Regions from separate parts of the Janthinobacterium sp. GL_088 genome, predicted to be linked through region 3. Evidence: predicted binding sites of a transcription regulator. Region 3 holds the regulator's gene; each other region holds the start of a gene.

Region 1 (10,530 bases), 1.1 Mb from region 3:
CGGCTTTTCGCAGCGCGCCGTGCAGGTGGCCTTGAAGGGGCTGGACCCCGACGAGGAATAAGGCTGGCCATGGCGGCCCCGTCGTGCCGCCATGAACTGCGCTCCCAAACGCCATCTGTTTCCCGTATGGCGACGCCGCGCGATCGGGTATGCTGGCGCTCGAACGCTGTGCGATGCGCGCGGCACCACTGATCGTGACAGGATGCAAGATGAGCAACTGGAATGCCGGCTATATGGCCGAAATCGCCTATACCTATGGCTATTACGAAGAATTGAATCCGTTGCGCCTGCGGCTGCCCCTGCTGGCCGCCGGCCTTGCCTTGCCGGCCAGCGGCACGGCTTGCGAGTTGGGCTTTGGCCAGGGCATCAGCGCCAACATCCATGCGGCGGCGTCCGCCACGCGCTGGTATGGCAATGATTTCAATCCTTCCCAGGCCGCCTTCGCGCAGGAGCTGGCCAGCGCGGCCGGCGCCGGAGCGCAGTTCACGGACGAATCGTTCGCGCAGTTTTGCTGCCGCGACGACTTGCCCGATTTCGACTTTATCTGCCTGCACGGGATCTGGAGCTGGGTCTCGGCGGACAATCGCGCGCTGATCGTCGACTTCCTGCGGCGCAAGCTGAAAGTCGGCGGCGTCGTCTTCATCAGTTACAACACGCAGCCAGGCTGGGCCGCCATGATGCCGATGCGCGACCTGATGGCCGAACATAGCCGCGTCATGAGTGCGCCGGGCCAGGGCGTGCTGGCCAGAGTCGCTGGCGCCATCGATTTCGTCGACAGGATGATCGCCGCGCAACCGCGCTTCCTGGAGGCCAACCCGCTCCTGGCGGACCGCATCGACAAGCTCAAGGCGATGGATGGACATTATCTTGCCCATGAGTATTTCAATGCCGACTGGCAGCCGATGGCCTTTTCCAGCGTCGCGGCCATGCTGGGCGAGGCCAAGCTCGAGTTTGCCGCGTCCGCCACCTATACCGCTCTGGTCGACATGCTGAACCTGACGGCCGAGCACCAGCAATTCCTGGCCGAGATACCCGATCCCATCTTCCGCGAGACGACACGCGCTTTCCTCGTCAACGAGCAATTCCGCAAGGATTACTGGGTCAAGGGCGCGCGCAGGCTGACGCCGCTCGCCCAGGCCAGCGCCTTGCGGGCCGTGCGCGTGATGCTGGCCGTGCCGCGCGACGAAGTGGTGTTGAGCGTGCATGGCGTGCTGGGCGACGCCGATATGGATGAGCGCGTGTATGCACCCGTGCTCGATGCCATGGCCGACCATCGCGTCTACACGATAGGCGAGCTGGAGCAGCAACTGGCGGGCAGCGAAGCCAACCTGGCTGCCTTGCTGCAGATCATGCTGGTGCTGGTCAGCAAGGGTAGCGTGCTGGCTGTCCAGGACGAGGCCGACATCGCCGTGGCGCGGCCGCAGTCGGCGCGCCTGAATGCGCACCTGCTGGAACAGGCGCTGGCAAGAACCGATTTGAACATTCTCGCCAGTCCCCTGACGGGCAGCGGCGTGGCTGTACCGCATTTACAACAGCTATTCCTGTGGGCGAAACTGCAAGGTTGTTCAACGCCGCAAGAATGGGTGCGCGCGACATGGCCGGTGTTGCTGCGCTTGAACCAGTTGGTGACGAAGGACGGGCAGCCCTTGTTGACGGAAGAGGAAAACCTGGCCGAACTGCTGGCGCACGCACAGCATTTCTCTGCGCGGAACTTGCCCATTTTGCGCATACTGGGCGTGACAGACTGAGGCGCGGCGCCGGCCAGGTTGTCGGTGCCTGCCTACCTGCTTCCGGGTTATTTGCATTGTGAATGTTTGTCATTCATTTTGCGATTTTCATTGATAATTTGCGGCGGGCGGCCAGACCAATAAATAATTATGTTGCGGCGCAACTAGCGCCCTGTGTGCTACACTTTTAGGGTTTTTGCGGCGCCGCAGGTGCGGTTGCTGTTCGTAGAAGCTGCGAACAGAGTGCTTTAGGCACATGGCTGCTTACTAATTATGGCCGCGCAAGCGGCATCGGTCTTATGCCCCTGTCAACTCCCGTATCCCGGCGCGCCCTACGGCACTCCCGCGTTATCGACGTCCAAGCGTATGTGCGCGACGACGGCCTGTGGGATATTGACGCCCGTATCACCGATATCAAAAGCTATGACGCGACCCTGGCTTCCGGCCCCCGTCCCGCCGGCGCCCCTCTGCATGACCTCCATTTACGCATTACCGTCGATCGCGAACTGACCATTGTCGAGGCCGAAGCTGCCTCCGATGCCGTGCCCTATCCCGGTTTTTGCGATACCATCGGCCCCGCTTACAGGGCGCTGATCGGTCTGAATCTATTGAAGAATTTCCGCCGCGACTTGAAACAGCGCCTGGCGGGAATCGCTGGCTGTACCCATTTGACCGAACTGGCGCAAGTCTTGCCGACTGCGACGGTTCAGGCATTTGCCGGCGATGTCTGGTCGACCCGCGACGGTGCGAATGCTGACTTATCGCATGAAAAGCCGTTTCAACTCGACAAATGCCACGCCCTGCGCACCGATGGCGGGGCGGTGGCACAGTATTACCCGCGCTGGGTAGCCAAGCCGTGACCCCGGCGCTTTCCTGTTTTTTTTGCACCACTAACCGTATTTTTACACATCAGTATCAGAAGGGAAGCCAGCATGAAAATCCATGAGTATCAAGCCAAAGAAATCCTCCGGCAGCACGGAGTGACGGTACCACGCGGTATCCCGTGCATGTCCGTCGAAGAGGCAGTCAAGGCTGCGGAAACCCTGGGCGGCCCGGTGTGGGTCGTCAAGGCACAGATCCACGCAGGTGGCCGCGGCAAGGGCGGCGGCGTGAAAGTGGCAAAATCGATCGAACAGGTCAAGGAATACGCTGACCAGATCATGGGCATGCAGCTGATCACGCATCAGACCAGCGCCGAAGGCCAGAAAGTCAACCGCCTGCTGGTAGAAGAAGGCGCCGACATCAAACAAGAACTGTACGTTTCGCTGGTCACCGACCGCGTTACCCAGAAAATCGTCCTGATGGCGTCGTCCGAAGGCGGCATGGACATCGAAGAAGTGGCCGAGAGCCACCCAGAGAAGATCCACCACGTCACCATCGATCCAGGCACCGGCCTGACCGATGCCCAGGCAGACGACATCGCCGCCAAAATCGGCGTGCCTGCCGGCTCCATCGCCGACGCGCGCGTCAACCTGCAAGGCCTGTACAAAGCGTACTGGGAAACCGACTGCTCGCTGGCCGAGATCAACCCGCTGATCGTTACCGGCAGCGGCAAAGTCATCGCCCTGGACGCCAAGTTCAACTTTGACCCGAACGCCCTGTTCCGTCATCCGGAAATCGTCGCCCTGCGCGATCTGGACGAAGAAGATCCAGCTGAAATCGAAGCGTCGAAATTCGACCTGGCCTATATCTCGCTCGACGGCAACATCGGTTGCCTGGTGAACGGTGCCGGCCTGGCCATGGCTACCATGGACACGATTAAACTGTTCGGCGGCGAGCCAGCCAACTTCCTGGACGTCGGCGGCGGCGCCACGGCAGAAAAAGTGACCGAAGCGTTCAAGATCATGCTGAAAAACCCAGGCCTGAAAGCCATCCTGGTGAACATTTTCGGCGGCATCATGCGTTGCGACGTGATCGCTGAAGGCGTGATCGCCGCAGTGAAAGCCGTCTCGCTGAACGTGCCACTGGTCGTGCGCATGAAGGGCACCAACGAAGACCTGGGCAAAAAGATGCTGGCCGATTCCGGTCTGCCTATCATCGCAGCCGACACCATGGAAGATGCAGCCAAGAGCGTCGTTGCCGCTGCTGCCGGTCAAGCTTAATTAAGGAATCAACATGTCCATTCTGATCAATAAAGATACCAAAGTCGTTACCCAAGGGATCACCGGCAAGACCGGCCAGTTCCACACCCGCGGTTGCCGCGACTACGCGAACGGCAAAGCTGCCTTCGTGGCAGGCGTGAACCCGAAGAAAGCCGGCGAAGATTTCGAAGGCATTCCTATTTTCGCTAACGTGACCGAAGCGAAAAAAGAAACCGGCGCCAACGTTTCCGTGATCTACGTACCGCCAGCAGGCGCGGCAGCGGCGATCTGGGAAGCTGTCGAAGCTGAAATGGATCTGGCCATTTGCATCACCGAAGGCATTCCTGTGCGTGACATGATGGCTCTGAAAGACCGCATGGCTAAAGCCAACAGCAAAACCTTGCTGCTGGGCCCTAACTGCCCAGGCCTGATCACGCCAGACGAAATCAAGATCGGCATCATGCCAGGTCACATCCACAAGAAGGGCCGTATCGGCGTGGTGTCGCGTTCGGGTACCCTGACCTATGAAGCAGTGGGTCAGCTGACCGCACTGGGCCTGGGCCAATCGTCGGCAGTCGGCATCGGCGGCGACCCGATCAACGGTCTGAAGCACATCGACATCATGAAGATGTTCAATGATGATCCAGATACCGACGCGGTCATCATGATCGGCGAAATCGGTGGTCCAGACGAAGCCAACGCGGCTTATTGGATCAAAGACAACATGAAAAAACCGGTCGTTGGCTTCATCGCTGGCGTGACGGCTCCTCCAGGCAAGCGCATGGGCCACGCCGGCGCGCTGATCTCGGGCGGTGCCGATACGGCACAAGCCAAGCTGGAAATCATGGAAGCTTGCGGCATCACCGTGACCAAAAACCCGTCGGAAATGGCGCGTCTGCTGAAAGCCATGCTGTAATTTCAGCCTGGTCACCGCAGTGCAAAAAAGGAGCTTCGGCTCCTTTTTTTTATCCGCAAGACAGGCCGATTCCCGGCCTGGGGGGACGGTGCTGGTCCGAACCTGCCCAAAAGTGTCGCTTTTCTTTCCACGTGTGCTGCCGCTGCCCGGGCGCGCCGCTGGCATGGCGCTTGCAACGTATCTGGCGTGAGCAATGCACCATGGGAGGATACGATGCGCGCGCAAAGCGGATTTACCCTGATAGAACTGATGATCGTGGTGGCTATCGCCGGCATCCTGGCGGCCGTGGCCATTCCCCAGTATGGCGACTACACGATGCGGGCCAAGGTCAGCAATGTGCTGGCGGCCGCTGCCCCCTTGAAAACGGCCGTGGCCCTGTGCGTGCAGGAAAACGGCGGGCTGGCTACCACCTGCAGCACGTCCACCCAGGCCGTACCCAGCGCCATCCCCGTGTTCAGTGCCACGCGCGAAGTGGCCAGTGCCAAGGTCGATAAAGGCAATATCGAGCTGACCCTGGCGGGCAATATGGGCAGCGGCATGGGCGGCCAGACGGTGAACATGGAGTTGCAGATTGGCACCAGCAGCCTGAGCTGGTTTAACAGCACCAGCGTGACGAATGCTGCAGCCAAGGAAGCCATTACCAGGAACAATATTCCGAAGGTGGTGGCGACGCAGTGAGCGGCGCCTGCCGCGCCAGTGTCAGACGATTTTTTGCCGGTCCGCGATCAGCGCTTCATAGGTGAGGTTTTGCAGCAGGGTGTAGTGGGTCGGTTCCAGGTCGATGAATTGCACGCCATACGTATAGATTTCCGCCACCTCGGCGGCATTGCCATTCGACGGCTTGCCCACGCTGACGTTCTGGATGCGGGCGCGCGTATTGACGCGCATCTGATGCTTGTTCGGCTGCACCAGCAGGGTAAAGCTCAGGGCCACGCCTTCGTCGTCCGGCGTGAGCATGCTGGGCGCTTCGATCAGCGCGCCCGAAACGCTGAGGTTGACGATGAACACGGGCACGGCTGCCACGTCGCGGTAGCTCAGCTGCGCCGGAATGTCCACTTTCACGCGCATGGCCGTGCGCAGGCTGGTGCCCTGGATGGCGTCGGGAAAGCTCAGGTGGACATAATTGAGCGGGCGGCCGAAGATACGCAGCACGCTGCAGGAAAACGAGCAGACGGTGACGCCGGAAAACACGCGGATGGTCAGCTTGTCGCCCTCGTTGAGCACGATGGACGCGCCGTTTTCCATGGGAATCTTGACGATCAAATACTCGTCTTTGACATAGCCGATCAGGGTCGAGAAATGCTGGATGGGTTTGATGGTGCGATGCGTGATGAACTGGATGCGTCCACCCACCTGCAGATTCATGGCCTCGAAGTCGAAGTCCTGGAGCTTGTTTTCCGCGGCGGGCTTGTTGCTTGTCATGCGATGCTCATCTGGATATGGTCGACTCGCAGTATGCATGATTTCTTGATGAAAAAGCATTTATATCAATGAAATTCATATTGGCATCGAAAAATGCCAGGTGCACGTGGCGCCGCGCGGTGCAGGCTTTACAATTGCATCAATATTGACGAATGTAAATCCTATGCCGCGCAGCTACTTCTGGACCATGTTGTTCCTGATCCTGCATCAAATCGATGCTGCCTACTGGAAAGAGTGGGAGATGTTCCATCTGCCGGGCGGCGTCCAGGGTTTCCTGGTGTTTAACCTGGCGGCCATTGCCCTGGTGCTGGTGGGCTACAAGCACGTGTTGCTGTCCACCGCGCGGGCACCTTTTTATGCGAGCTGCTGCGCTGGCCTGGGCGTGGCCACCTTCCTGATCCATACCGGCTTTGCGCTGGCAGGACAGGAGCAATTCCACTTGCCGCTGTCCAAGGCCATCATCGCGCTGTGCCTGTCCGGCGGCGCCTGGCTAGTGTACGATTTGCGCCGCTTCCAGGAGCGGCTGGCGCGCCAGGCACAATAATTACACCTCGGCGTGCCAATCGCCCGATTTGCCGCCATGCTTTTCCAGCACGCGCACGTTGGTCATGACCATGCCCCGGTCGACGGCCTTGCACATGTCGTAGATGGTCAGCAAACCGATCTGTACTGATGTCAGCGCTTCCATTTCCACGCCCGTCTTGCCCGTGGTGTCGACCTGGGCGCGGCAGTGCACGCTGTTGGTATCGTGGCTGAGAAATCTCGTTCTTGTCCCACAAGTGGGACAAAATTGGGACAGGATTTTTGCCCTGTCTGGGTCTAGTTTACGGGCTTACTCATCAAGGAGCAACCCCATAGTATTTCTGGTGTCGACTGTTATCGTTTGCAGCAGCACAACGAAGCCTCTACACTGCAAACGTATTTTAATACTTGGGCGAGACGATGAAATATGCATTGCTGAACGGCGCTCCTGTCGAAGCTAAATGGGCAGCTGAACTATCTGACGAAGCGTTTGCGAAAGTACGGACACAGTTTAGTTGCCTCGATTGTAAAGCTAGTGCCTACCTGAACAAAGGTTCGCCGCACCAAGGAGCCTACTTCGCATCGAAGAACCATGCTGACGACTGTGAAGAGGCGTATCAGGGTGACAGCGGAAGTGATGCCGCCTTAGTCGAAGCGAACACTATAGTGATTGTACTTGGAGGTAGTAGGGAATCCTTGAACGAGCTAAACACAACGAAGGATGTAAGCTCTCGCCGTCGAACAACTATATCTAAAGGAAACGAGGCTACGAGTATTCCGGCAAGACGTGGTGTAGATGCCGTACTGCAAGAGCTCCTTGTTAACCCCGAATTTGCTACCTCTTCAAAAAAGATCGTTGTCGGAAAAGTGGAAACCTTAGCCTCTGAATTTTTCGTCCCCTTCCTTCAGTTAGGTCGGCAACACACTGATCGTGTCATTGGCGTATGGGGCGAAGCTTTCTCTTTTCGCGAGCTAACCTCAATTGCTTTTCTGAATCGAGGTGACGGAAAGGTTGATATTCGAATACCTCAGTCGGTCTTTTCACAGCTGAAAAAGGAATATAATTGCACTTCAGATAACCAGTTAAATGGTGCTAAGTTCTTATTGATCGGTACTTTTAATTTCCTACTGGAATGTCACATCTCAGATGTCAAGGAAATTGCGCTTCAGAAAGCGAATATGTAAACGGAACGGTCACATTTGCTTTTGGCTGCGAAGTCGGCTTGTACCCTCCGTCTTCTAAGCTTAGGGTCACAGGTTCGATTCCTGTTGGGTAGGCCAATAAAATCAAAGACTTACGGAATTTGTTCCTGCTCTTACTGGTGTTTTCACGTTATTTTCATGCGCATGTAGGGTTGGTGTAGGATTTTATGTCTCCCACTTCCCTGTATGCGAGGTCGTACGGTTTCAAGCCGGAAATTATCCTCAGCTGTCTATTTGAGCATGCTGCCAAGTCTTCGCGAGAGCTAGAACATAGGACGCATTGAAACTAATGTCCTGGTAGGTCGACGTCTGAAACGAAATGGTTTCTGAAAGGTGGGCAAGTAGGGCGGTAATGCTTGCCTCACCCTCGCGTCGCGGTGCCTTTGATGAGCCGGGGACGAATTCCAAGAAGCATCCGTTGACTTCAACGTTAAAGGGAGTTCTCCGCGCGGTGGTTGCCGTAGTTTTTCCGTGCATCTGCCTTGCGAACGCAAACGGTGTTTCAATGCATCGGAGAGCGGGATTTGCAATGCCGGGAAGACATTTTGGTTCGTGGCGTAATTCTGGGCCACTGCTCTCCAGCGCAATGGAAGCTGGTGATGAACTCTTGTTTGCGCTGCGCCCATTCCAGGGCGGCGCCAAGGCTTGAATAAGGCTATCCTCCATGCCCGCAGCTAGATTTACAGGAAACTCTCCATGGTGCTGTGTTGCCAGCGCAAAGAGGGCAAAAATCTCGACTTTTGCGCCAGACGAAAGTGTGACGATAATGTTTCGATTGTTTTTTGCGTTTGTGGTTCCACCGCGTTCGGTATTGTTCGGAGGCGACCGATATGCATGCATGCGCTTTGGTAGACTTTGCGTCGTTTTCCGACGTATGCCAGCGCCCCATCAACTACAAATGCGTAGAGTACGTTCCGCTGGGGCGTGGCCGCTGTGGTCAAGGTCAACTGAAGTAGTCCGTTTGCAAGCGTCCAATTCCCAACTGGTTTGAAGCCAATGGCGAGTAGCTGTTCAAGATTCATTGGCATGACATGTGCTCCCTGCGTAGGCCAGTATCATTTCTAAACTGCACGTCCATAGCCCATTGCAAACCTGGCCGTTACGCCTTGTGAATTTTGGCAGCGCGGTCGAAAATCTACATCAACTCGAACGGAGATAGAACTCCGCACAAGTCTCCGTTGCGGTCCTGCACCAACCAAAGCATTGGGACATTGATATTATTATTCGCGCTCAGGAGGTTTTCCACTTTGGCCGTGGCTTCCACCATAATTGCATCTATTAATTCAAGCCCGTCGTTGACAGCGTCTTCGATTGAGCATGCCATGCGGCGTTTTCTACTCTCATGGCGGAGGTATTTTGCCATTGAAATTTCTGGTACCAATTTCCAGCTCTGTAGGAATACAGGCAAGTAGGAGAATGAATGGGTCAGCATTAGTTGCCGAGCGTGGGCGACTGGCTGCCACGGCATAACTATCATCGGGGCCTTAACCATGAAATCGGCCACGGTTTCTCTTGGGAGTTGTTGCTCTGCCATTAGTGCCTCTTCTAATCCTATACAGAGTTCAATTGCAGCAGACGTTGCATGGCGTGCGTACACGCCGGTATGCATTGCGTCATTTCTAGCGGCTTTTAAGCCCGCATATAGGGCATCAAAAGTGGTGAAGAGTTCAGGATACTGTTCTGTTAGAGTAGTTAAGACTATGGAATCGAAAATTAGCGGTTTAATTTTTTCAAAATAGCCATGCATCGTGGACTCTTTGCCGAGGAGGCGAAGTCCTAACGCCTCAACGGCAAAGCAAATCTCCCCAAAACCCTCGGAGTCCGCTAAAGCCGAATATCGGGATGCTCTTAGGCGGTCGCGATAGTGCAATCGTTCGTTCCATGACAGGGTAGGTCCAATCATGGCGTCTGTGCACCCGGCAAAATCGCAATGACTCGACTGCGAAGTGAGAATGTAGTCTTCTCATTGGATGAGATGCCCATAAAATACAACAGAAAAATTGCTACAACGGTAAGTAACGTAATTGCAATTTTACAAACGTCAACGGACAGTTCGTTGGATATCGGAAATAGTGATTTGATGAACAGGAGCACCCAAATTGACGTTACAAACGCGCTTAGAATTTGATTGAGTTTGCTAACGGAAAATGGACCTGCAGCCGTCAATGGGTTTTTATTGCCGACATCCTCTGCGACGACCTTGTATAGAGGGCTCAGAGTGATGTCTTCCAACAGGTCAACATGCCGCTCCCAATTATTCTGCCAATATTTACTGCCTCGATTGACTAAATACCATGTGAATGAAAAAACGAGACCAAGCGATGAAAACAATAGCGAAAGCCATGGCTCATGCTCGGATGAGTTTTTGTAGGTTAAGGCGTAGCCAGCGAAGGCAGCTGCGATAAATGCCCAAAAGTATGTCGCCCTTTTCCAGTAAAGTTCGATTTCGAACTTACGAATGTCCAAAGCGAAAGCTAGGGCACGCCCGGCCCTCGATTCGGCTGGCTTCGGAGGTTCCTTATCGAGCTCGGCAAATAGCTTCTTATACTGTTCTTGATTCGTTGGTGAGGTCATTCGGCTGCCACAGCAACTGCTGGTTGAAAGTTGGCCCATCCGTCGGTTCCTTTTGGAATCGCAGGGGCATCCCCAGATACCGCGT
Region 2 (10,530 bases), 2.9 Mb from region 3:
CAGCCATCGACCTCGTCATCCTGCTCGCCCAAGCCGTACAGGGCGGGCCGCTGGCGCCCCGGTTCCGTGCAGTGGCGCTGCGCCAGGTGGATCTGTCCCATCCCACACATGTGGCGCAAATAGCGGCTCATGGTGCCCGCATCGAGTCCCAACAAAGCGGACAACTGCGCCGCGCTGGCCTGGCCCTGCTCGCGGATGTATTGCGCGATGCGGGCGATATGCAGCTGCGACTTCTTGCTGCGTCCCTGTAACTGGCGCCCCTGACGTGGCGCCGTCCTGCTTTCCACCAATTGACTGCTGTTCAACATCTGCCTGACCTCCCGTGGTGTCGCCAACCGGCAGACGCTGTAGTGCGTTTGCGACAGGCAACGAGTGGACTTTATCAATCGCTAATGTTAAAGTCAAGCATTTGGTAATTTATCAAACGGTAAATTTCAGGTTTAATGTGGAGATGAATATGTATCAATACAGACGCGACCGCCTGCTGGCCCTGATCCGCGAACACTACGACAACACGCGCAAGAAAATTTCCGACGTCAGTGGCTGGAGCGAGGCGCGCATCTCGCAAATCCTCTCGCCCACCTACCGCGAGGGACGCGCCTTCAGCGAAAAGATCGCGCGCAAGCTGGAAGCGGACTTGCAGCTGGGCAGCATGTATTTCGACCAGGGCGCGGCGCCCGACCAGGCGGCGCTGGCGGCACGCGCACTGGCCGGCGTGCAGGCCGTGGTGGTGGAAGATGGCGAGGATGAACGCTTCTACCCGATCCGCAAGGTGAAACTGCGCCTGTCGGCAGGCATCACGGGCTTTGCCATCGAACCGGAAACGCACGACGGCAGCACCATCAGCGTGCCGCGCAGCTGGGTCGAACGCAATGGCTACCACCCAGAAAAACTGGTGGCGATCAAGGTCAAGGGCGAGAGCATGGAGCCGGCCCTGTACGAGGACGACGTGGTGATCATCAATACGGCCGACAACCGGCCGGCCGATGGCATTGTGTTTGCCATCAATTACGAAGGCGAGCCGGTGGTCAAGCGCATGGCGCGCGATATCGGCGAATGGTGGCTGACGTCGGACAACCCCGACCAGCGCAAATACCACCGCAAGCTGTGCCGTGGCAATGAATGCCTGATCGTGGGCAGGGTCGTGCGCAAGGAAAGCGACCGGATTTGAAAGCGAAATTTATCGATTGATAAACTTCGCTTTCAATTGGGCGTTTACGCCAGCGCTGCCTGGATTTGCTGCAGCGCGGCCGGGTCGTCCATCGACGTCAGGTCGCCCGGGCTGCGCCCTTCGCAGATAGCCTGGATCGAACGGCGCAGCAATTTTCCCGAGCGCGTCTTCGGCAGCTGCGGCACGAACAGCACGCGCGCGGGCCGCGCCACGGCACCCAGCTGGCGGTCGACGACGGCCATCACTTCGCGCTCCAGCACCGCTTTCGCTTCAACGCTGTCGAAGCCCTGCGGGTCCTTCAGGATCACAAACGCCATCGCCACCTGGCCTTTGAGCTTGTCCTCCACGCCCACGACGGCCACTTCCGACACGTTCGGATGGCTGGTGATGCTTTCCTCGATTTCGCGCGTGCCCAGGCGGTGGCCGGCCACGTTGATCACGTCATCGGTGCGGCCCAAAATAAAGTAATAGCCATCCGCATCGCGCACGCCCCAGTCAAAGGTGGAATACACTTGTCGGCCGCTGAAAGTGGACCAGTAGGTGTCGACGAAACGCGCATCGTCGCCGTAGACCGTCTGCATGCAGCCAGGCGGCAGCGGGCCATCCAGCACCAGCACGCCCTTCTCGTTCGCGCCGCACTCCTCGCCCGTCGCTTCGTTGAGCAGCTTGACCTGGTAGCCGTACATGGCCAGGCCGGGGCTGCCCAGGCGCGTCGGCGTGTCCGCCACGCCTTTCGCCACCGAGAGGATCGGCCAGCCCGTCTCCGTCTGCCAGTAGTTGTCGATGATGTCCACTTTCAGCTCATCGGCGATCCATTGCGAGGTGGTTTCATCGAGCGGTTCGCCCGCCAGGTACAGCGCCTTCAATGACGACAGGTCGTATTTGCGCATCAGTTCCACCGGGTGCTTGCGCAGCACGCGGATGGCCGTCGGCGCCGAGAACATGCGCGTGACCTTGTATTTCTCGACGATGCTCCACCAGATGCCGGCATCGGGACAGATGGGCAAGCCCTCGTACAGGATGGTGGCCATGCCGGCGATCAGCGGGCCGTACACGATGTAGGAATGGCCCACCACCCAGCCGATATCCGAGGTGGCAAAGAAAGTTTCGCCGGGCTTGCCGCAAAACGTGTATTGCATCGACGACGCCAGCGCCACCGCGTAGCCGCCCACGTCGCGCTGCACGCCCTTTGGTTTACCCGTCGTGCCCGAGGTGTACAGCACATACGACGGCTCGTTCGCTTCGAGCCAGGTGACGGGCACCTGCGCGTCCAGGTGCTGCTCGCGCAGTGTCGCGTAATCGACATCGCGGCCCGGCGTCAGTTCCATCGGCACCAGGTGGCGGTCGACCAGCAATACCTGCTGCGGCTTGTGCGCGGCGATGCGGATGGCTTCGTCGAGCAGCGGCTTGTAGGCAATCGCCTTGCCATTGCGCGAACCCGCATCGGCGGAAAACACCAGCTTGGGCTGCGCATCGTCGATGCGGCTGGCCAGGCTGTTGGCGGCAAAGCCGCCGAACACCACGGAATGCACGGCGCCGATGCGCGCGCAAGCGAGCATGGCGAACGCCGCCTCGGCGATCATCGGCATGTAGATCAGTACGCGGTCGCCCTTGACGACGCCCAGCGACAGCAACATGGCGGCGCAGCGCTCCACTTCGCGCTGCAGTTCGCGAAAACTGTAGCTGCGCTCCGTGTTCGTCTCGGTGGAAATGGAGATCAGCGCGGCGGCATCGCCCTGGCTATCCACCCAGCGGTCCACGGCGTTGTGGCACAAATTGGTGGTGCCGCCGACAAACCACTTGGCGAACGGCGGGCGGGAATAATCGAGCACTTGCGAAAACGGGGTATGCCAGTCGATCTTGTCCGCTTCCTCGCGCCAAAAAGCATCAGGCGTGTCGATCGAGCGTTGATAAAATGCTGCGAAATCCATGTCTCCTCCGGTATGCGTGCATTCTTGTATCGGGGCCTGGCCGAACTGGCCTGGCCACCGCTTGTGTGCATCGCCTGCGTGCCATCCGCCTGCGTATTTTTCCTAAAACGCGTCGCCGGGAACGCGCACAACCCCTTCCATCAGCACGCGTGCGCTGCGGCTCATGATGGCCTTGGTGACGCTCCACACGCCATCGGCCAGCGCCGCTTCCGCGCCCACCATCAGGGTGCCGGACGGGTGGCCGAAGCGCACCGAATTGCGGGGGCCACCGCCGGCCGCCAGGTTGACCAGGGTGCCGAGGATGGCCGCCGCCGTGCCGATGGCGACAGCGGCCGTGCCCATCATGGCGTGATGCAGTTTGCCCATGGACAGGGCGCGCACCAGCAGGTCGATCTCGCCCGCTGCCACCTGCTTGCCGCTGGATGAGACATAGCCGGCCGGCTTGGCGACAAACGCCACTTTCGGCGTGTGCTGGCGCTTCGCCGCCTCGTCAAGATGTGCGATGAGGCCCATGCGTAGCGCGCCATGTGCGCGGATGGTCTCGAAACGGGCCAGCGCGGCCGGATCGCCATTGATGGCGTCCTGCAGTTCCGTGCCCGTGTAGCCGATGGCGTCCGCATCGACAAAAATCGTCGGGATGCCGGCGTTGATCATCGTGACTTTCAACACGCCGATGCCGGGCACGTCGAGGTCATCAACCAGGTTGCCGGTCGGGAACATGGCACCACCGCCGCCCTCTTCCTCCGCGGCCGGATCGAGGAATTCCAGTTTTACTTCGGCGGCCGGGAAAGTCACACCATCGAGTTCGAAATCGCCGGTTTCCTGTACTTCGCCATTCGTCATGGGCACATGGGCGATGATGGTCTTGCCGATATTGGCTTGCCAGATGCGCACCGTGGCGATGCCGTTTGCAGGCACGCGAGCGGCGTCAATCAGGCCGCTGGCAATGGCGAACGAACCGACGGCAGCCGACAGGTTGCCGCAGTTGCCGCTCCAGTCGACAAACGGTTTGTCGATGGAGACCTGGCCGAACAGGTAGTCGACGTCGTGTTCCGGCTTGCTACTTTTCGCCAGGATCACCGTCTTGCTGGTGCTGGAAGTGGCGCCGCCCATGCCGTCGATCTGCTTGCCATAGGGGTCGGGGCTGCCGATCACGCGCAGCAGGAGCGCATCGCGCGCCGCACCCGGCACTTGCGCGCTGGCGGGCAAATCCTGCAGGCGGAAGAACACGCCCTTGCTGGTGCCGCCGCGCATGTAGGTGGCGGGAATTTTAATTTGAGGGGTCTGGGTCATGGGGTTTCCTGAAAAGCCGGGCAGCGCGCGCCTGCACGCCACCCGGTGAATGACGAAGTGCTTACGCGGCCTTGGACGACTCGAGGAAATCCTGGGCAAACCTTTGCAGCACGCCGCCGGCCTCGTAAATCGACACCTCTTCCGCCGTATCGAGGCGGCAGGTAACGGGCACTTCGAGCGTTTCGCCGTCCTTGCGATGAATGACGAGGGTCAAGGTGGAGCGCGGCGTGCGCTCGCCTACGACATCATAGGTTTCGCTGCCATCGAGGCCCAACGTCTTGCGGTTCACGCCAGGCAGAAATTCCAGCGGCAAGACGCCCATGCCCACCAGGTTGGTGCGGTGGATGCGCTCGAACCCTTCGGCCACGATGGCTTCCACGCCGGCCAGGCGCACGCCCTTGGCGGCCCAGTCGCGCGAGGAGCCCTGGCCGTAGTCGGCGCCGGCGATGATGATCAATGGCTGCTTGCGCTCCATGTACACCTCGATGGCTTCCCACATGCGCGAGATTGTGCCTTCCGGCTCGATGCGCGTGAGCGAACCGGCCTTCACCTTGCCGTCCTCGATGACCATCTCGTTTTTCAGGGTCGGATTGGCAAACGTGGCGCGCTGCGCCGTCAAATGGTCGCCCCGGTGCGTGGCGTAGGAATTGAAATCTTCTTCCGGTAAGCCCATCTTCGCCAGGTATTCGCCGGCCGCGCTATCGAGCATGATGGCGTTCGATGGCGACAAGTGGTCGGTGGTGATGTTGTCGCCCAGGACGGCCAGCGGACGCATGCCTTTCAAGGGGCGTGCGCCAGCCAGCGCGCCTTCCCAGTACGGCGGACGGCGGATATACGTCGTCTGCGGACGCCAGTCGTACAGGGGGCTGACCTTGACGCCGTCGTCCGCCTGCGCGGCGAACATCGGAATGTACACCTTGCGGAACTGCTCCGGCTTGACGCTGGAAGCGACGATGGCGTCGATTTCCTCGTCCGAAGGCCAGATATCTTTCAGCAAAATCGGCTTGCCGTCCGCGTCATGGCCCAGCACATCCTTCTCGATATCGAAACGGATGGTGCCGGCGATCGCGTAGGCCACCACCAGCGGCGGCGAGGCGAGGAAAGCCTGCTTCGCGTACGGGTGGATGCGGCCGTCGAAGTTGCGGTTGCCCGACAGGACAGCCGTGGCGTACAGGTCGCGCGACACCACTTCTTCCTGGATGACGGGATCGAGCGCGCCCGACATGCCGTTGCACGAGGTGCAGGCGAAAGCCACGACGCCAAAGCCCAATGTTTCGAGCTCCGGCATCAGGCCCGCTTCCTGCAGATACAGTTCCACGGTTTTCGAGCCGGGCGCCAGCGACGATTTCACCCACGGCTTGCGGGTCAAACCAAGGCGGTTCGCATTGCGCGCGATCAAACCGGCGGCGATCATGTTGCGCGGGTTGTTCGTATTGGTGCAGCTGGTGATGGCCGCGATGATGACGGCGCCGTCCGGCATCTTGCCCGGCTCGTTTTCCACCACGCCGGAAATGCCGCGCGCGGCCAGTTCAGACGTCGGCACGCGGTTGTGCGGATTCGACGGACCGGCGATATTGCGCACGACGGACGACAGGTCAAAGCTCAATACGCGCTCATACTGCGCGTCGACCAGGCTGTCGGCCCACAGGCCCGTTTCTTTGGCATACAGCTCCACCAGTTTCACCAGTTCGTCGTCGCGGCCCGTCAGTTTCAGATATTTGATGGTTTGCGCGTCGATGTAGAACATGGCGGCCGTGGCACCAAATTCCGGCGCCATGTTGGAAATCGTGGCGCGGTCGCCCAGGGTCAGGTGCGACGCGCCTTCGCCAAAGAATTCCAGGTAGGACGAGACGACCTTCTGCTTGCGCAGGAATTCCGTCAGCGCCAGCACCGTGTCCGTGGCCGTGATGCCAGGCTGCGGCTTGCCCGTCAGCTTGACGCCGATGATGTCGGGCAAGCGCATCCACGAGGCGCGGCCCAGCATCACGCTTTCCGCTTCCAGGCCGCCCACGCCGATGGCGATCACACCCAGCGCGTCGACCATCGGCGTATGCGAATCCGTGCCCACCAGGGTGTCGGGATAGGCCACGCCATCCTGCACCTGGATCACGGGCGACATGCGCTCAAGATTGATCTGGTGCAGGATGCCGTTGCCGGGCGGGATCACGTCAACGTTTTTAAAGGCTTTCTTGGTCCAGTCGATGAAGTCGAAACGGTCTTCGTTGCGGCGGTCTTCGATGGCGCGGTTCTTGGCGAAGGCGTCGGGGTCGAAACCGCCGCATTCGACGGCCAGCGAGTGGTCGACCACCAGTTGCGTCGGCACGACCGGGTTGACCAGGGCCGGGTCGCCGCCCTGGGCCGCGATGGCGTCGCGCAAGCCGGCCAGGTCGACCAGGGCCGTCTGTCCCAGGATGTCATGGCAGACGACGCGCGCGGGGAACCATGGGAAATCGAGGTCGCGCCGGCGTTCGATGAACTGGCTCAGCGAAGCATTCAATGTCGCCGGGTCACAGCGGCGCACGAGGTTTTCGGCCAGCACGCGCGAGGTGTAGGGCAAGGTGGCGTAGGCGCCTGGCTGGATCGCATCGACGGCGGCGCGCGTGTCGAAGTAGTCTAGCTGGGTGCCCGGCAAGGATTTGCGGTGCAGGGTATTCATCGGGGTAGTCAATGCAGTACTCATTATTTGCGGTCCTTGATCGGCACGAATTCCAGATCTTCCGGGCCCACGTAGTTGGCGCTCGGGCGGATGATCTTGTTGTCGATGCGCTGCTCGATGATGTGGGCAGCCCAGCCCGAAGTGCGCGAAATGACGAACAGCGGCGTGAACATCGCCGTCGGCACGCCCATCATGTGGTACGACACGGCCGAGAACCAGTCCAGGTTCGGGAACATGTTCTTGATTTCCCACATGACCGATTCCAGGCGCTCGGCGATGTCGAACATTTTCGTGGAGCCGGCTTCCTGCGACAGCGAACGCGCCACTTCCTTGATGACGACGTTGCGCGGGTCGGAGATCGTGTAGACGGGGTGGCCGAAACCGATCACCACTTCCTTGTTGGCCACGCGCTCGCGGATATCCGCTTCCGCTTCATCGGGGTTGTCATAGCGTTTCTGGATATCCAGCGCCACTTCGTTTGCGCCGCCGTGTTTCGGGCCGCGCAGCGCGCCGATGGCGCCCGTGATGGCCGAGTGGATGTCCGAACCCGTGCCGGCGATGACGCGGCTGGTGAAGGTCGAGGCGTTGAATTCGTGTTCCGCGTACAGGATCAGCGATGTGTGCATGGCCTTTTCCCACGACGCCGACGGTTTTTCGCCATGCAGCAGGTGCAGGAAGTGGCCGCCGATCGAGTCGTCGTCCGTTTCCACTTCGATGCGCTTGCCGTTATGGCTGTAGTGGTACCAGTACAGCAACATGGAGCCGAACGACGCCATCAGGCGGTCGGCGATGTCGCGCGCGCCCGGCGCGTTATGGTCGTCTTTTTCCGGCAGGGTGCAGCCCAGCACGGACACGCCCGTGCGCATCACGTCCATCGGGTGGGCGGCGGCCGGCAGCGCTTCCAGCGCCAGCTTCACGGCCGACGGCAAGCCGCGCAGCGATTTCAATTTGGCCTTGTAGCCTTTCAGTTCGGCGGACGTCGGCAGCTTGCCGTGCACCAGCAGATAGGCGATTTCCTCGAACTCGCAGCTGTCGGCCACGTCCAGGATGTCATAGCCGCGGTAATGCAAATCGTTGCCGGTCTTGCCGACCGAGCACAGCGCCGTGTTGCCGGCGGTGACGCCGGACAGGGCGACGGATTTTTTAGGCTTGAAAGTGGCGGCTTGCGGTGCGTTCATTGATTTCTCCAAAAATTGACTAGTCTCGGTTGCGTCACTGCGGGGCCGGCATGCGGCCCCTGCTTCTTGCTTATTTCTGCTTATTTCTTTTGCGCGGCGAACAGCGCATCGAGCTTTTGCTCGAAGTCGTGGTAATTGATCGATTCATACAGCTCCATGCGCGTCTGCATGGTGTCGACGACATTCTTTTGCGTGCCGTCGCGGCGCAGCGCCTGGTACACGTTTTCCGCCGCCTTGTTCATGGCGCGGAAGGCGGACAGCGGATACAAGGCCAGGCCCACGTGCGCGCTGCGCAATTCGTCCAGCGTGAACAGCGGCGTGGAACCGAATTCCGTGATGTTGGCCAAAATCGGCACGTTGACGGCCTTGGCGAAGGTGGCGTACATGTCCAGATCCGTGATGGCTTCCGGGAAGATCATGTCGGCGCCCGCTTCGACGCAGGCGACGGCGCGTTCCAACGCCGCTTCCAGGCCATCGACGGCCAGCGCATCGGTGCGCGCCATGATGACGAAATTCGGGTCCGTGCGCGCATCGACGGCGGCCTTGATGCGGTCGACCATTTCTTCCTTGCTCACGATTTCCTTGCCAGGACGGTGACCGCAGCGCTTGGCGCCCACCTGGTCTTCAATATGCAGGCCGGCCGCGCCGAACTTGATCATCGATTTCACCGTGCGCGCCACGTTGAAGGCGGACGAACCGAAGCCCGTGTCGGCGTCGACCAGCAGCGGCAGGTCGCACACGTCAGTGATGCGGCGGATATCGGTCAGCACGTCGTCCAGGCTGGAAATGCCCAGGTCGGGCAAACCCAGCGAGCCGGCCGCGACGCCGCCGCCGGACAGGTAGATAGCCTTGTAGCCGGCACGCTTGGCCAGCAAGGCGTGGTTGGCGTTGATGGCGCCGACGACTTGCAACGGGGATTCTTCCTGGACGGCCTTGCGGAATGCGGCACCTGCTGAGTATTGAGTCATGTGTTCACCTTATGGGTTTCGGATGGTCCCGAATGTTTCACGGAGTGGCTATGAGCATGGGTATTGCAAATGCCGTGCCAGGACCCTTCGACCAGAGGAAAAACCCGTTGTTGCAGAGCGAAAAGGCGAGCAAACGGCTGTAGCGGCCACGCAGCGTGGCTGTCACGCGAGGGAACAGCGATGTCCGTTTGGCGTCAACAATGTTTCATAATTGTTTCAAAAAATTCATTTTGAAACATTGAATGAAACATGCAACAGGCAGAAAAAGAGCGGGAATAAAAAAAACAGCCGGCGAGCGCCGGCTGAGAGTGATATTTCGAAGTAAAACTAGGCCAGCCTAACCAGCGGATTGGCGATGATATTGTCGATCTGGCGCACGGCTTCTTCGCAGGCGGCGGCAATCGCGCCGTCCTCGTCGTCGCGCACGAATTGCATGGTCGAGCCTTCGAATACTTCCAGGCCTTCCGCGGTGGCGCGTTCGATATCGCAACTGGCCGACCATTTGCCATCGGTGGTGGGCACGGCCAGGGGAACGATTTCCCAGCCTTTATAGTGAATTTTAGAACTGCTATCCATGGGGTGCCTCCTTCGTGACTGACTCAATAGTGGAAATCGTAGCATGAAGCGCGACTGGCAGCGACGTGTTTCACGCGCCAGCCGTAGTCCGCTCACTTTCGGGCTAAACGATTTACGCTGGCTCAAGGGCGCAGCAGATTATCCACTTCCGTCTTCGCTACTTCCAGGCCAGCCGTGCAAGCCGTCTCGGGGGCCGCGTAACCGCCCAGGGTGCGGCTGCGCGTGATCGCCTGCGCCTGCGGCTCGCCCTCACGCTGCAGGCGGTAGGTAAAATCCCATAAATCGTCGTTATCCTTTTGCGGGGTCACGGAAATCGTAAAACCGCGGTACTGTTCGCTGCGTGCAGTGATATCGTTCATGAATTCCTCCTTGGAAGAATGAGGTTACCATGCAGCAAGCGTCAGGGTGCGCACGACTGTGACGGGCGCTTATCTGTTTTTCGCATGTTAAATGTCCATTTTCAGCATTTTTTTAGCGAACTCTGGCGATATAATGCCCTTCCCTTGCCCGTCCCTTGCCGCCGTGATGACTCCACAAATCCAAGCTTTCTTCGACCCCGCCACCGCCACCGTCACCTACGTTGTGTATGAGGCCGATGGCCGCGACTGCGCCATCATCGATTCCGTGCTCGACTACGATCCCAAGGCGGGCCGCACGTCCACCGCTTCGGCCGACAAGGTGATCGCCTTCGTGTGCGAACACGGCTTGCAGTGCCGCTGGCTGCTGGAAACCCATGCGCATGCCGACCACCTTTCCG
Region 3 (10,530 bases):
GCGAACATCCGCGCATGGCGCTGATCGTGCCATCCATCAAGGCCACCACGCTGGAATTGCGCGCGCCGGGCATGTTGCGGCTGGAAATCGAGCTGGGCTTGCCGCATCCGCAACTGGCACCGATGCTGGACGTGCAAGTGTGGGACGATAGCGTGCGCGCCTACGATTGCGACGACGTCACGGCCACCTGGTTTTCCAACGCCATCGGCGTGCCGTGCCGCCTGGTGCGCTTTCACCCGGACGTGGTGCGCGCCACCAGCACCAAATGGACGGACGGCGTGGCTGCCGCGACCATGTTTGCCGATGGCTACCCGGTGCTGATCGCCGGTGCCGCTTCGCTAGCCGACGTGAATGACAAGCTGCGCGCCGCCGGCCGCGAAGTGCTGCCGATGAACCGTTTCCGCCCCAACCTCGTCATCGGCGAGATCGGCGCCTTCGAGGAAGACTACGCCGACTTCCTGCAATTCGGCGCGACCGTGTTAAAACCCGTCAAGCCGTGCTCGCGCTGCCCGATCCCGTCGGTGGACCAGGCCACGGGCGTGCCCGGACCGGACCCGCTCGACGTCATGCATGGCTATCGCGCCAAGCCCGAGCTCGACGGCGCCATCTGCTTCGGCATGAACGCCATCGTCACCGATGGCGGCGATGAGCGTATCGTGGTGGGGCAGGACATCGGTTTCGAACTGGCATTTTAAGCATGGCGCCCGCACAGAAGGGTTTAAGGTTTCTATGAATCAAGCAATACCGCCGGACCCGCGCATTGCCAGCCTCGAAGCCGAAAACCAGGCCCTGCGGGCGCGCATGGCTTTCCTGCTGGAACAGGTCGAGCGCAACCACGACATCATGTGCCGCCACCAGGCGTTTGACCTGGAAATTGTCAGCGCGTCCACGTTTCCCGAACTGATCGGCACCATCTTCCGCACCTTGCCCGTGATTTCCGACCTCGACGGCGTTACCTTGAGCCTGCTCGACGAGGATGACGATATCGTGCTGGTGATGGAAAAGCTGGGCGTCGATTTCAGCGCCTTCCCGCAGTTGCTGTTCGTGCATGCCGTGGGGGAGCTGGGTTTTGCCGCACCAAAGCCCGTGGCCGAGGGGGAAGCGGCCTTGCCGCCGCTGCCGCTGCTGGGCGCCTTTGATGCGACCGTGCATGGCCCGCGTTTTCCGCAGATCGACGCTCTGCGCAGCGTGGCGCTGGTGCCCTTGTTGCGCAACAAGCGCCTGATTGGCAGCCTGAACCTGGCCAGCAGCGACGTGACGCGCTTTACCCCCGCGCTGGGGACGGATTTCATCAAGCACATGGCGTCCATCATCGCCATTTGCCTGGAAAACGTGATCAGCAATGAAATGCTCAAATACATCGGTTTGACCGATTCCCTGACGGGCGTCTACAACCGCCGCTATATCGACCGCCGCCTGCTGGAAGAAATCGCCCGCGCGCGGCGCCAGAATTATTGCATCTCATGCATGTACATCGACATCGATCATTTCAAATTGGTCAATGACACGCATGGCCACCAGGGCGGCGATGAAGTGCTGCGCGAAGTGGCCACGCGCATCCGCACGGAATTGCGCCGCTCCGATGCGCTGGGCCGCTTCGGCGGTGAGGAATTCGTCGTGCTGCTGATCGACGCCGACCTCGACAGTGCCACGTTCGTGGCCGAACGCATCCGCGCCAGCATCGCCGGCACCATGTTCGACTTGCCGGGCAGCGCGCAAGCGTGGGTCAGCGTGTCGATCGGCGTGGCCAGCCTGGAAGCGGACGCGGCGCTACTCCCCATCGAAACGGTGGCGCAGCAACTGGTGGCGCACGCCGACCAGGCCCTGTACCAGGCCAAGGCCGATGGCCGCAACAAGGTCATCAGCTGGCAGGCGCAGTCAGGTTAATTATTTAAGTAGTAATGTTTCTGCTTTGGCCACGGCGTCGGCCGTGCCGCGCAGCACCACCACGTCGCCGCTGGCCAGTTGCGTCTCGGGGGTGACATCGAGGCGGCCTCGGCCGCGGCGGATGGCCGTGACAAACGCGCCGCAGCCGGCCACGTCGATCGCACTCAAGGGCAAGTCCACGCAGTGCGCGCCTTCGCTGACGGTGACCGTATGCAGGCGTTCCAGTTCGGCATCGTCGCCCGCGTCGCTGGAGCCGTGGAAATAGCCGCGAAGTGACGCATAGCGCTCCTCGCGCGCCGCCTGCACCCGGTGCACCACGCGGCGCAGGGGCACGCCCATCATGATCAGCGCATGCGAAGCGAGCATCAGGCTGCCTTCCATCAATTCCGGAACCACTTCGGCAGCGCCCGCCTTCTTCAATTGGTCGAGGTCGGTATCGTCGTGGCTGCGCACGATGACGGGCAAGGTCGGGGCCATTTCGTTAAGCAAATGCAATAACTTCAGTGCCGAAGGCGTGTTCGCATACGTGATCACCACGGCGCTGGCCCGGTAGATGCCGGCCGCCACCAGGCTTTCGCGCCGTCCCGCGTCGCCATACGAGACATGCGCGCCGGCCAGCTGCGCTTCCTGCACCCGCTCCGGGTCCAGGTCCAGCGCGTGGTATTCGATTTTTTCTTCCGCCAGCAGGGTGGCCAGGCTTTGTCCGCTGCGCCCGAAGCCGGCAATCAGCACGTGTTTCTGCGACGCCATGGTGCGCGTGGCGATCTTGGTCAGGGCCAGCGACTGCATCATCCAGTCGTTGGCTGCCAGTTTCATGACGATGGCGTCCGACTTGGCGATGAGGAAGGGCGCCACCAGCATCGACAGCACCATCGACGCGAGCACCACCTGCACGACGAACGGGTCCATCAGCTTGATGCCGCCGGCCAGGTTCAGCAGCACGAAGCCGAACTCGCCCGCCTGCGCCAGTCCCAGCCCCGTGCGCAAGGCCACGCCGTTGCTGGACCCGAACAGCCGGGCCAGGCCCGCGATCAGGGCGAATTTCAGCAGCACGGGGCCACACAGCAAGAGCAGCACGAGCCACCAGTTATCGAGCACCACGCGGATATTGAGCAGCATGCCGACGGTGATGAAGAACAGGCCCAGCAGCACGTCCCGGAAGGGCTTGATATCTTCTTCCACCTGGTGCTTGAATTCCGTCTCGGAAATGAGCATGCCGGCAACAAACGCGCCCAGGGCCAGCGACAGCCCGGCCCGCTCCGTGATCCAGGCCGCGCCCAGGGTGATCAGCAGCAGGTTGAGCATGAACAATTCTTGCGAGCGGCGCTTGGCGACGATGGTCAGCCAGCCGCGCACCATCTTCTGGCCGATGAACAGCAGCAAGATCAGCACCACCAGGGCCTTGCCGCCGGCCCAGGCCAGGGTTTCGGCCAGGTTGTCCGAATCGCGCGTGAGGGCGGGAATGAGGATCAGCAGGGGCACGACGGCCAAGTCCTGGAACAGCAAGATGCCGATGATTTTGCGGCCGTGTTCGCTTTCGAGTTCCAGCCGCTCCGTGAGCATTTTCGAGACGATGGCCGTCGACGACATGGCCAGCGCGCCGCCCAGGGCGAACGCGGCTTGCCAGCTCAGGTGGATGTAGGCGGACAGATAGCGCGCGACGAACCAGCCGAAGACGACGGTGGCGATGATGGTGGTGACCACCTGTGCCATGCCAAGGCCGAAGACGATGCGCCGCATGGCGAGGAACTTGGGCAGGGAAAATTCGAGCCCGATGGAAAACATCAGGAAGACGACGCCGAACTCGGCCAGGGTGTGGCTGGCCTCGTTTTCCGCTGCCAGGCCCAGCGCGTGGGGGCCGATGACGATGCCAACGGCCAGGTAGCCCAGCATGGGCGGCAAATGCAACATTCTGAAAGCGACCACGCCCAGCACGGCGCTGCCGAGTAACATCAGGGTCAGTTCAAGCGAGGAAAACATGGGTTGCCCGGTACGGTCAATGGAAATCGTTGTTTGTTGTGACTGGCAAGTTTTTTGCTTTCCTAATTCGTTTATACTTTGGGCATGAGTGTAACCCATGAAAAAACAATGCTGAAAGCTTTTGATCGAATTGACATGCAAGCGACGACCGAGCGCGCTGTCGCGCTGGCCCGCACCACCTTGCAGATCGAGTCCGACGCCATCGTTGCGCTGCACGCGCGCCTGGCCACGGACGACAGCGTGGGCCGCGCCGTGGCGCTGTTGCTGCAATGCAAAGGAAGAGTCGTCGTCTCCGGCATCGGCAAGTCCGGCCATATCGCGCGCAAGATTGCCGCCACCCTCGCTTCCACCGGCACGCCGGCCCTGTTCGTGCATCCGGCCGAAGCGGCCCATGGCGACCTGGGCATGGTCACCTCGGAAGATGCTTTTATTGCCATATCGTACTCCGGCGAATCGTCGGAACTGATGGCCATCATGCCCGTCGTCAAGCGCATGGGTGGCGTGCTGATTTCCATGACGGGTAAACCAAATTCGAGCCTGGCCCAGCTGGCCGACGTGCACCTGGATGTTTCTGTTGAGAAAGAAGCCTGTCCGCTGAACCTGGCGCCGACGGCCAGCACCACCGTCACCCTGGCCCTGGGCGACGCGCTCGCCGTGGCCTTGCTCGACTTGCGCGGCTTCAAGGAAGAAGATTTTGCCCGCTCGCATCCGGGCGGCGCCCTGGGCCGCCGCCTGCTCACGCACGTGCATGACGTCATGCGCAGCGGCGAACGGGTGCCGAAGGTACCCGTGCAGGCTTCCCTGCTGCAGGCGCTGGAAGAAATGACGAAGAAGGGCATGGGCATGACGGCCGTCGTCGATGCCGACGACCGCCCCGTGGGCGTGTTTACGGATGGCGACTTGCGCCGCATGTTCGAGCGCGTGCAGGATTTCACGCAAGTGGCGATCCGCGACGTCATGCATGCGCAGCCGCGCAGCATCGCGCCCGAGCGCCTGGCCGTCGACGCCGTGGCCGTGATGGAGCAGTTCCGCATCAACCAGATGCTGGTCGTCGATGCCGACGGCAAGCTGGTGGGCGCGCTGCATATCCATGATCTGACGCAAGCGAAGGTGATCTGATGGAAAGCGTAGCGGACAACCTGGCGCGCGCGGCCAAGGTCAAACTGATGATCTTTGACGTCGATGGCGTGCTCACCGACGGCAGCCTGCATTTCGGCCCGGACGGCGAGATGATGAAAACGTTTAATGTGTATGATGGCCTGGGCATCAAGCTGCTGCAGGAATCGGGCGTGCAGACGGCCATCATCAGCGCGCGCCGCTCGGCGATTACGGCGCGTCGCGCGCAAGACCTGGGCATTACCCATGTGCACCAGGGCGGCCACGACAAGCTGACGCCGTTTCGCGAACTGCTGGCGCTGACGGGCTTGACGGAAGAGCAATGCGGCTATATCGGCGACGACGTCATCGATGCGCCCATCCTGAAACGCGTCGGCTTTGCCGTCAGCGTGCCGGGCGGGCGCCCGGAAGTGCAGGGCCTGGCCCACCATGTGACGCAGGCCGGCGGCGGCCGCGGCGCGGTGCGCGAAATCTGCGAATTCCTGCTGCGCGCCCAGGATAACTATGCGCGCGTCATGGCGCCGTTCCTGGAGTGAGGCGCGCCTTGCCAGTGACATTTGAAAGAGTAAAGCCCTATGCGTAAGCCAGGAGGCGCCCATCGCTGGCGCATGATTTTTACCGTGCTGGGCGCGGTTGTTGTCGCGCTGGCCAGCTTTTGGCTGCTCGAGGTGATGAACAAGAATAGCCAGGACATCACGGCCAGCAAGCATCTGGATGAGCCTGACTATTTCATCACCAATTTCAGCCTGGTGCGCATGGACTTGACGGGTAAGCCCAGCTATATCGTGTCGGGCACCAAGCTCACGCATTATCCGCTGGACGATTCGTCCGATATCGACCAGCCTTTCGTGCGCAAGCTCACGCCAGGCATGCCGCCAATGAACATGAATGCGGAACTGGCGCATATCGACCAGGACAATACCCGGCTGCAACTGCACCGCAAGGTCGTGATCGACCGCGTGGCCAGTCCGAAGGCGCAGAACCTGACGGTCAAGACGGAAGCGCTGACGGTGTTCCCGGATGAGGAAAGAATGGAAACGGACGTGCCTGTCGATATCCTGACGGGCGCCTCGCGCATCAATGGCGTCGGCATGAAGGCGAATAACGCCACCGGCGTGGTGGAAGTGCAGAATGCGCTGCGCATGGTCCTCCCGCCGAAACCGCGCCCGGCCGCGGCGGCAAAATGACAGAATGAAACAAGGAAACCATACTATGAAGAACATCTTGCTGTTGACCGTATTGTCCCTGGCCATCATGGGCGGGGCGCATGCCGAGAAGGCCGATTCCGAGAAGGAAGCCGTCATCACGGCACGTAGCGGCCACGTCGATGACATCAAGCAGGTGCGCACCCTGACGGGCGACGTCGTGCTGGTCAAGGGTACCCTGACCATGAAGGCGGGCCGGGCCCTGATCACGGAAGACCCGCAAGGCTACCAGTTCATTACCTTCTGGGCCGACCCCGGCAAGCTCGCCACCTTCCGCCAGAAGCGCGATGGCGCGGGCGACCTGTGGGTGGAAGGCGAAGCGGAGCGCGTGGAATACGACAACAAGACGGAAGTGGTGAAACTGTTTTCCAGAGCCAAGCTGACGCGCCTGGAAGGCGCGAAAGTGACCGATGTGGCGAATGGCGCCTTCATCTCGTATGACAGCCGCAAGGAAGAATTCGCGATGGAAAATTCCAACAGCGGCACCAGCACCGCGGATGGCGGCAGCGTGCGCATGGTGATCCAGCCGAAGACCAAGGCGCCGGCAGCGGAGAAAGCGCCGGCCACGCCCGCGCCAGGAAAGAAATAATGGACAATACACGTTGCGGCAGCACCCTGATCGTTCGCGGTCTGCAAAAAACCTATGGCAAGCGGCAAGTCGTGCATGATGTTTCGCTGCAAGTCGAATGCGGCGAAGTGGTGGGTTTGCTGGGCCCGAACGGCGCCGGCAAGACCACATCGTTCTACATGATCGTCGGCCTGGTGCCGTCCGATGGCGGCAGCATCGATATCAGCGGCGTGGACATTTCCAGCCTGCCGATCCACCGCCGCGCGCAGATGGGCCTGTCCTACCTGCCGCAGGAAGCATCCGTCTTCCGCAAGCTGACGGTGGAAGACAATATCCGCGCCGTGCTGGAAATCCAGACCGTCGAAGGCCGTCCGCTGACGAAGGCCGAGATCGAGGAGCGGCTGGATAAATTGCTGGCTGACTTGCAGATTGAAAAGCTGCGCGAGAACCAGGCGCTGTCGCTGTCCGGTGGCGAACGCCGCCGCGTGGAAATTGCCCGTGCGCTGGCCACCGATCCCCGTTTCGTGCTGCTCGACGAGCCGTTCGCCGGCGTCGATCCGATCGCCGTGATCGAGATCCAGCGCATCGTGCGTTTCTTGAAGGAGCGCAATATCGGCGTGCTGATCACCGATCATAATGTGCGCGAGACGCTGGGTATTTGCGACCGTGCCTACATCATCAACCAGGGTTCGGTGCTGGCGTCGGGACGCCCCGACGACATCATCGCGAACGAGTCGGTACGCCGGGTCTATCTGGGCGAACACTTCCGCATGTAAGCCAATGAAACAATCATTGCAGCTGCGCACTTCGCAGCACCTGGCACTGACGCCGCAGTTGCAGCAATCGATACGCCTGTTGCAATTGTCTACCCTGGAATTGCACCAGGAATTAGAGCAATTGCTGACGGATAATCCCTTGCTTGAACGCCTCGACGATCCGCTCGACCGTTCGCTGCGCCTGCTGTCCGACGGGGCCTTGAGTTCCACGGCAGCGCCGGCCGAAGCGCCACCCCAGCCGCCAGGCCAGGACGCGCCCGCCGCGCCGGCCGAAGCGGAAACCTTTGATGGCGAGGCGGGCGACAGCCCGGCCGCCGCCGAGGGCGGCGACAGCGACTGGAGCGAGGCGAGCCGGGGCAAGGCGCCCGACGATGAAGATTCGCGTCCGCAACTGGAGGCCCATCACTGCACCCTGCGCGAGCACCTGATGGAGCAGATGCGCGTGACGGTGCTGGAATTGCGCGATCGCGCGCTGGTCGAGCTGATCATCGACGCGCTCGACGACAATGGCTACCTGGAAGAGTCGCTCGACGACATCCTGGCACGCCTGCCGGAAGAGCTGGAAATCGACACCGACGAGATGCGCACGGCTTTGTCGCTGCTGCAAAGTTTCGATCCGCCCGGCGTGGGCGCGCGCAATGCGTCCGAATGCCTGGCGCTGCAAATCAAGCGCTTGCCGCACATCGCCATGGTGACGCGGCGCATGGCCCTCGTCATCGTCGAAAAGCACCTGGCCTGGTTTGCCCAGCGCGATTTCAACAAGCTGAAAAAAGCCCTCGATTGCGACGATGAAGACTTGCGCGAGGCGCAGACGGTGATTCGCCAGTGCAATCCGCATCCGGGCGCCGTATTCGCCTCGGACGTCTCCGATTACGTGGTGCCCGACGTCGTCGTCAAGCGCGCGCGCAATGGCTGGCAAGTGACCCTGAACAACGACGTCATGCCGCGCCTGCGTGTCAACGCCATGTACGCCAACTTGCTCAAGCAGGGCAAGGGCGAGGGCGCCATGGGCGCACAGTTGCAGGAAGCCAAGTGGCTGATCAAGAATATGCGCCAGCGCTTCGACACGATCCTGCGCGTGGCACAGGCGATAGTAGAAAGACAAAAGAACTTTTTCTCGCATGGGGCCGTTGCCATGCGCCCCCTTGTGCTCCGTGAAATAGCTGATACACTGGGTTTACACGAGAGTACTATCTCGCGGGTAACAACTCAAAAGTACATGCTGACCCCGCACGGCATGTTCGAGTTGAAATATTTCTTTGGTAGCCACGTCGCCACCGAAGCGGGGGGCGAAGCGTCATCGACGGCGATACGGGCATTGATCGTGCAACTGACAGGAGCAGAAGACCCTAAAAATCCTTTATCCGACAGTAAGATTGCGGACATGCTGGGGGAACAAGGCATGGTGATTGCGCGACGTACTGTTGCCAAATACCGGGAAGCGTTGAAAATTCCGCCAGTGAGCCTGCGTAAGTGTTTGTAAGTTTTTTTCGGTTCCTCTGCGGGCCGGATAGGATGGACCGCACGAACCCGATCATCTTTAGGAGTGTGTATGAATCTCACCATCAGCGGACATCATCTCGAAGTGACACCAGCCATCCGTGAATACGTACAAACGAAGCTGGAGCGCGTGAAACGTCATTTCGATCAAGTCATCGATATCGCCGTGATTCTGACCGTGGATAACCTCAAAGAGAAAGAAAAACGTCAAAAGGCTGAAGTCAACCTGCGTTTGAGTGGCAAGACTGTCTATGTGGAAAGCTTGGCGCACGACCTGTACGCCGCGATCGATACCCTGATCGACAAGCTCGATAGGCAAGTGATGAAATACAAAACCAAAGTGCAAGGGCACGGTAAAGAGGCGATCAAGCATCTGCCAGACAACTCCGAGGAAGAAGCCGTCGTCGCCGTCTAAGGCCACCCGCTTCCAGCAGTTGTGATCAACTAAGGGCGCACATCTTGCGCCCTTTTTTGCGCCTGGACCTGTTGAACGCAATCTTCCCCGCGCAGGCGCTAGAATGTTTGCACTTTCACTTCTTTCCTGCCTGCCATGAGCGACTTCGTCCAGACCTCCATCCGCAACCGCACCGGGCACATCGTGCTCGACCGTCCGAAAGCCTTGAATTCCCTGTCGCTGGAGATGGTGCGCGCCCTGAGTGCGACCTTGCTGGCCTGGCGCGATGATCCGCACGTGGACGCCGTCGTGATCCGTTCCAGCAGCGAAAAAGCCCTGTGCGCCGGCGGCGACATCCGTTTCTTTTACGATGCGGGCCTGGCCACGCCGCAAGGCGGCAGCGCCCTGCTGGAAGATTTCTTTACGGAAGAATACGTGTTAAATCATGTGATTCATTTCTATCCGAAACCGTATATTGCCGTGATGGATGGCGTGGTGATGGGCGGCGGCATGGGCGTGGCGCAAGCCGGGCCCGGCAATCGCCTGCGCATCGTGACGGGCCGCACGCGCATGGCCATGCCGGAAGTCAATATCGGCCTGTTCCCTGACGTGGGCGGCAGTTATTTCCTGTCCCGCCTGGCCGGCCAGCTGGGCCTGTATCTGGGCTTGACGGGCCTGACGATCAACGCGGCCGATGCCCTGTACACGGGCCTGGCCGATGTCTACCTGCCCGAGGCGCAGATGGGGGCGCTGCTGGCCCTGTTCGACTCGACTCCGGGCGAGGCCTTGCCGGTAGCCATCAAGGCGCTGGCGGCACCGTTCCAGGCCGAGGCGGGGGTATCTCCGCTGGCCACGGCGCGTGCGGCGCTGGACCGTCATTTCAGTGCGGGTTCGGTGGCGACCATCATGGCCTCGCTGGCGCAGGACGACTGTGCGTTCGCCGCCAGGGCGCTGGCGGCCATGCGTTTGCGTTCGCCCTTGATGATGTCGGTCACCCTGGAATTGCTGCAGCGGGGCGTTCACCTGGGCGTGGCCGATTGCCTGCGCCTGGAGCGCACGGTGGTGCGCCATAATTTCGAGCATGGCGAAGTGCTCGAAGGCGTG

What was found. Region 3 encodes sigma-54, which starts transcription at its own class of promoters, with help from an activator protein. Its sites were predicted from a motif close to TGGCANGNAANCTGCTTT; they were not measured.
Region 1: the regulator sigma-54 is predicted to act here: its motif matches at 4,884-4,901, upstream of AC3IQ7_RS27410 (pilin).
Region 2: the regulator sigma-54 is predicted to act here: its motif matches at 9,260-9,277, upstream of prpB (methylisocitrate lyase).

The regions. Positions count from the first base shown of each region.
Region 1 is NZ_CM174453.1:6,124,263-6,134,792, reverse strand. Features, by position in the region: gene recX (recombination regulator RecX) at 1-61, shown strand, start outside; gene AC3IQ7_RS27430 (methyltransferase regulatory domain-containing protein) at 210-1,748, shown strand; gene AC3IQ7_RS27425 (DUF2889 domain-containing protein) at 2,027-2,587, shown strand; gene sucC (ADP-forming succinate--CoA ligase subunit beta) at 2,660-3,829, shown strand; gene sucD (succinate--CoA ligase subunit alpha) at 3,843-4,724, shown strand; gene AC3IQ7_RS27410 (pilin) at 4,938-5,402, shown strand; gene AC3IQ7_RS27405 (flagellar brake protein) at 5,424-6,146, opposite strand; gene AC3IQ7_RS27400 (DUF6713 family protein) at 6,310-6,690, shown strand; partial or broken gene AC3IQ7_RS27395 (cyclic pyranopterin monophosphate synthase MoaC) at 6,691-6,888, opposite strand; gene AC3IQ7_RS27390 (hypothetical protein) at 7,089-7,853, shown strand; gene AC3IQ7_RS27385 (GIY-YIG nuclease family protein) at 8,094-8,711, opposite strand; gene AC3IQ7_RS27380 (hypothetical protein) at 9,007-9,774, opposite strand; gene AC3IQ7_RS27375 (RipA family octameric membrane protein) at 9,771-10,445, opposite strand; gene AC3IQ7_RS27370 (BglII/BstYI family type II restriction endonuclease) at 10,442-10,530, opposite strand, start outside.
Region 2 is NZ_CM174453.1:4,339,393-4,349,922, forward strand. Features, by position in the region: gene AC3IQ7_RS19345 (FeoC-like transcriptional regulator) at 1-308, opposite strand, end outside; gene AC3IQ7_RS19350 (S24 family peptidase) at 458-1,171, shown strand; gene AC3IQ7_RS19355 (propionate--CoA ligase) at 1,216-3,102, opposite strand; gene prpF (2-methylaconitate cis-trans isomerase PrpF) at 3,205-4,395, opposite strand; gene acnD (Fe/S-dependent 2-methylisocitrate dehydratase AcnD) at 4,457-7,051, opposite strand; gene prpC (bifunctional 2-methylcitrate synthase/citrate synthase) at 7,075-8,229, opposite strand; gene prpB (methylisocitrate lyase) at 8,310-9,197, opposite strand; gene AC3IQ7_RS19380 (hypothetical protein) at 9,525-9,773, opposite strand; gene AC3IQ7_RS19385 (hypothetical protein) at 9,896-10,132, opposite strand; gene AC3IQ7_RS19390 (MBL fold metallo-hydrolase) at 10,299-10,530, shown strand, end outside.
Region 3 is NZ_CM174453.1:796,710-807,239, forward strand. Features, by position in the region: gene AC3IQ7_RS03540 (MOSC domain-containing protein) at 1-695, shown strand, start outside; gene AC3IQ7_RS03545 (GGDEF domain-containing protein) at 730-1,887, shown strand; gene AC3IQ7_RS03550 (monovalent cation:proton antiporter family protein) at 1,888-3,867, opposite strand; gene AC3IQ7_RS03555 (KpsF/GutQ family sugar-phosphate isomerase) at 3,976-4,986, shown strand; gene AC3IQ7_RS03560 (KdsC family phosphatase) at 4,986-5,519, shown strand; gene lptC (LPS export ABC transporter periplasmic protein LptC) at 5,559-6,170, shown strand; gene lptA (lipopolysaccharide transport periplasmic protein LptA) at 6,196-6,777, shown strand; gene lptB (LPS export ABC transporter ATP-binding protein) at 6,777-7,532, shown strand; gene AC3IQ7_RS03580 (RNA polymerase factor sigma-54) at 7,537-9,015, shown strand; gene hpf (ribosome hibernation-promoting factor, HPF/YfiA family) at 9,085-9,447, shown strand; gene AC3IQ7_RS03590 (3-hydroxyisobutyryl-CoA hydrolase) at 9,583-10,530, shown strand, end outside.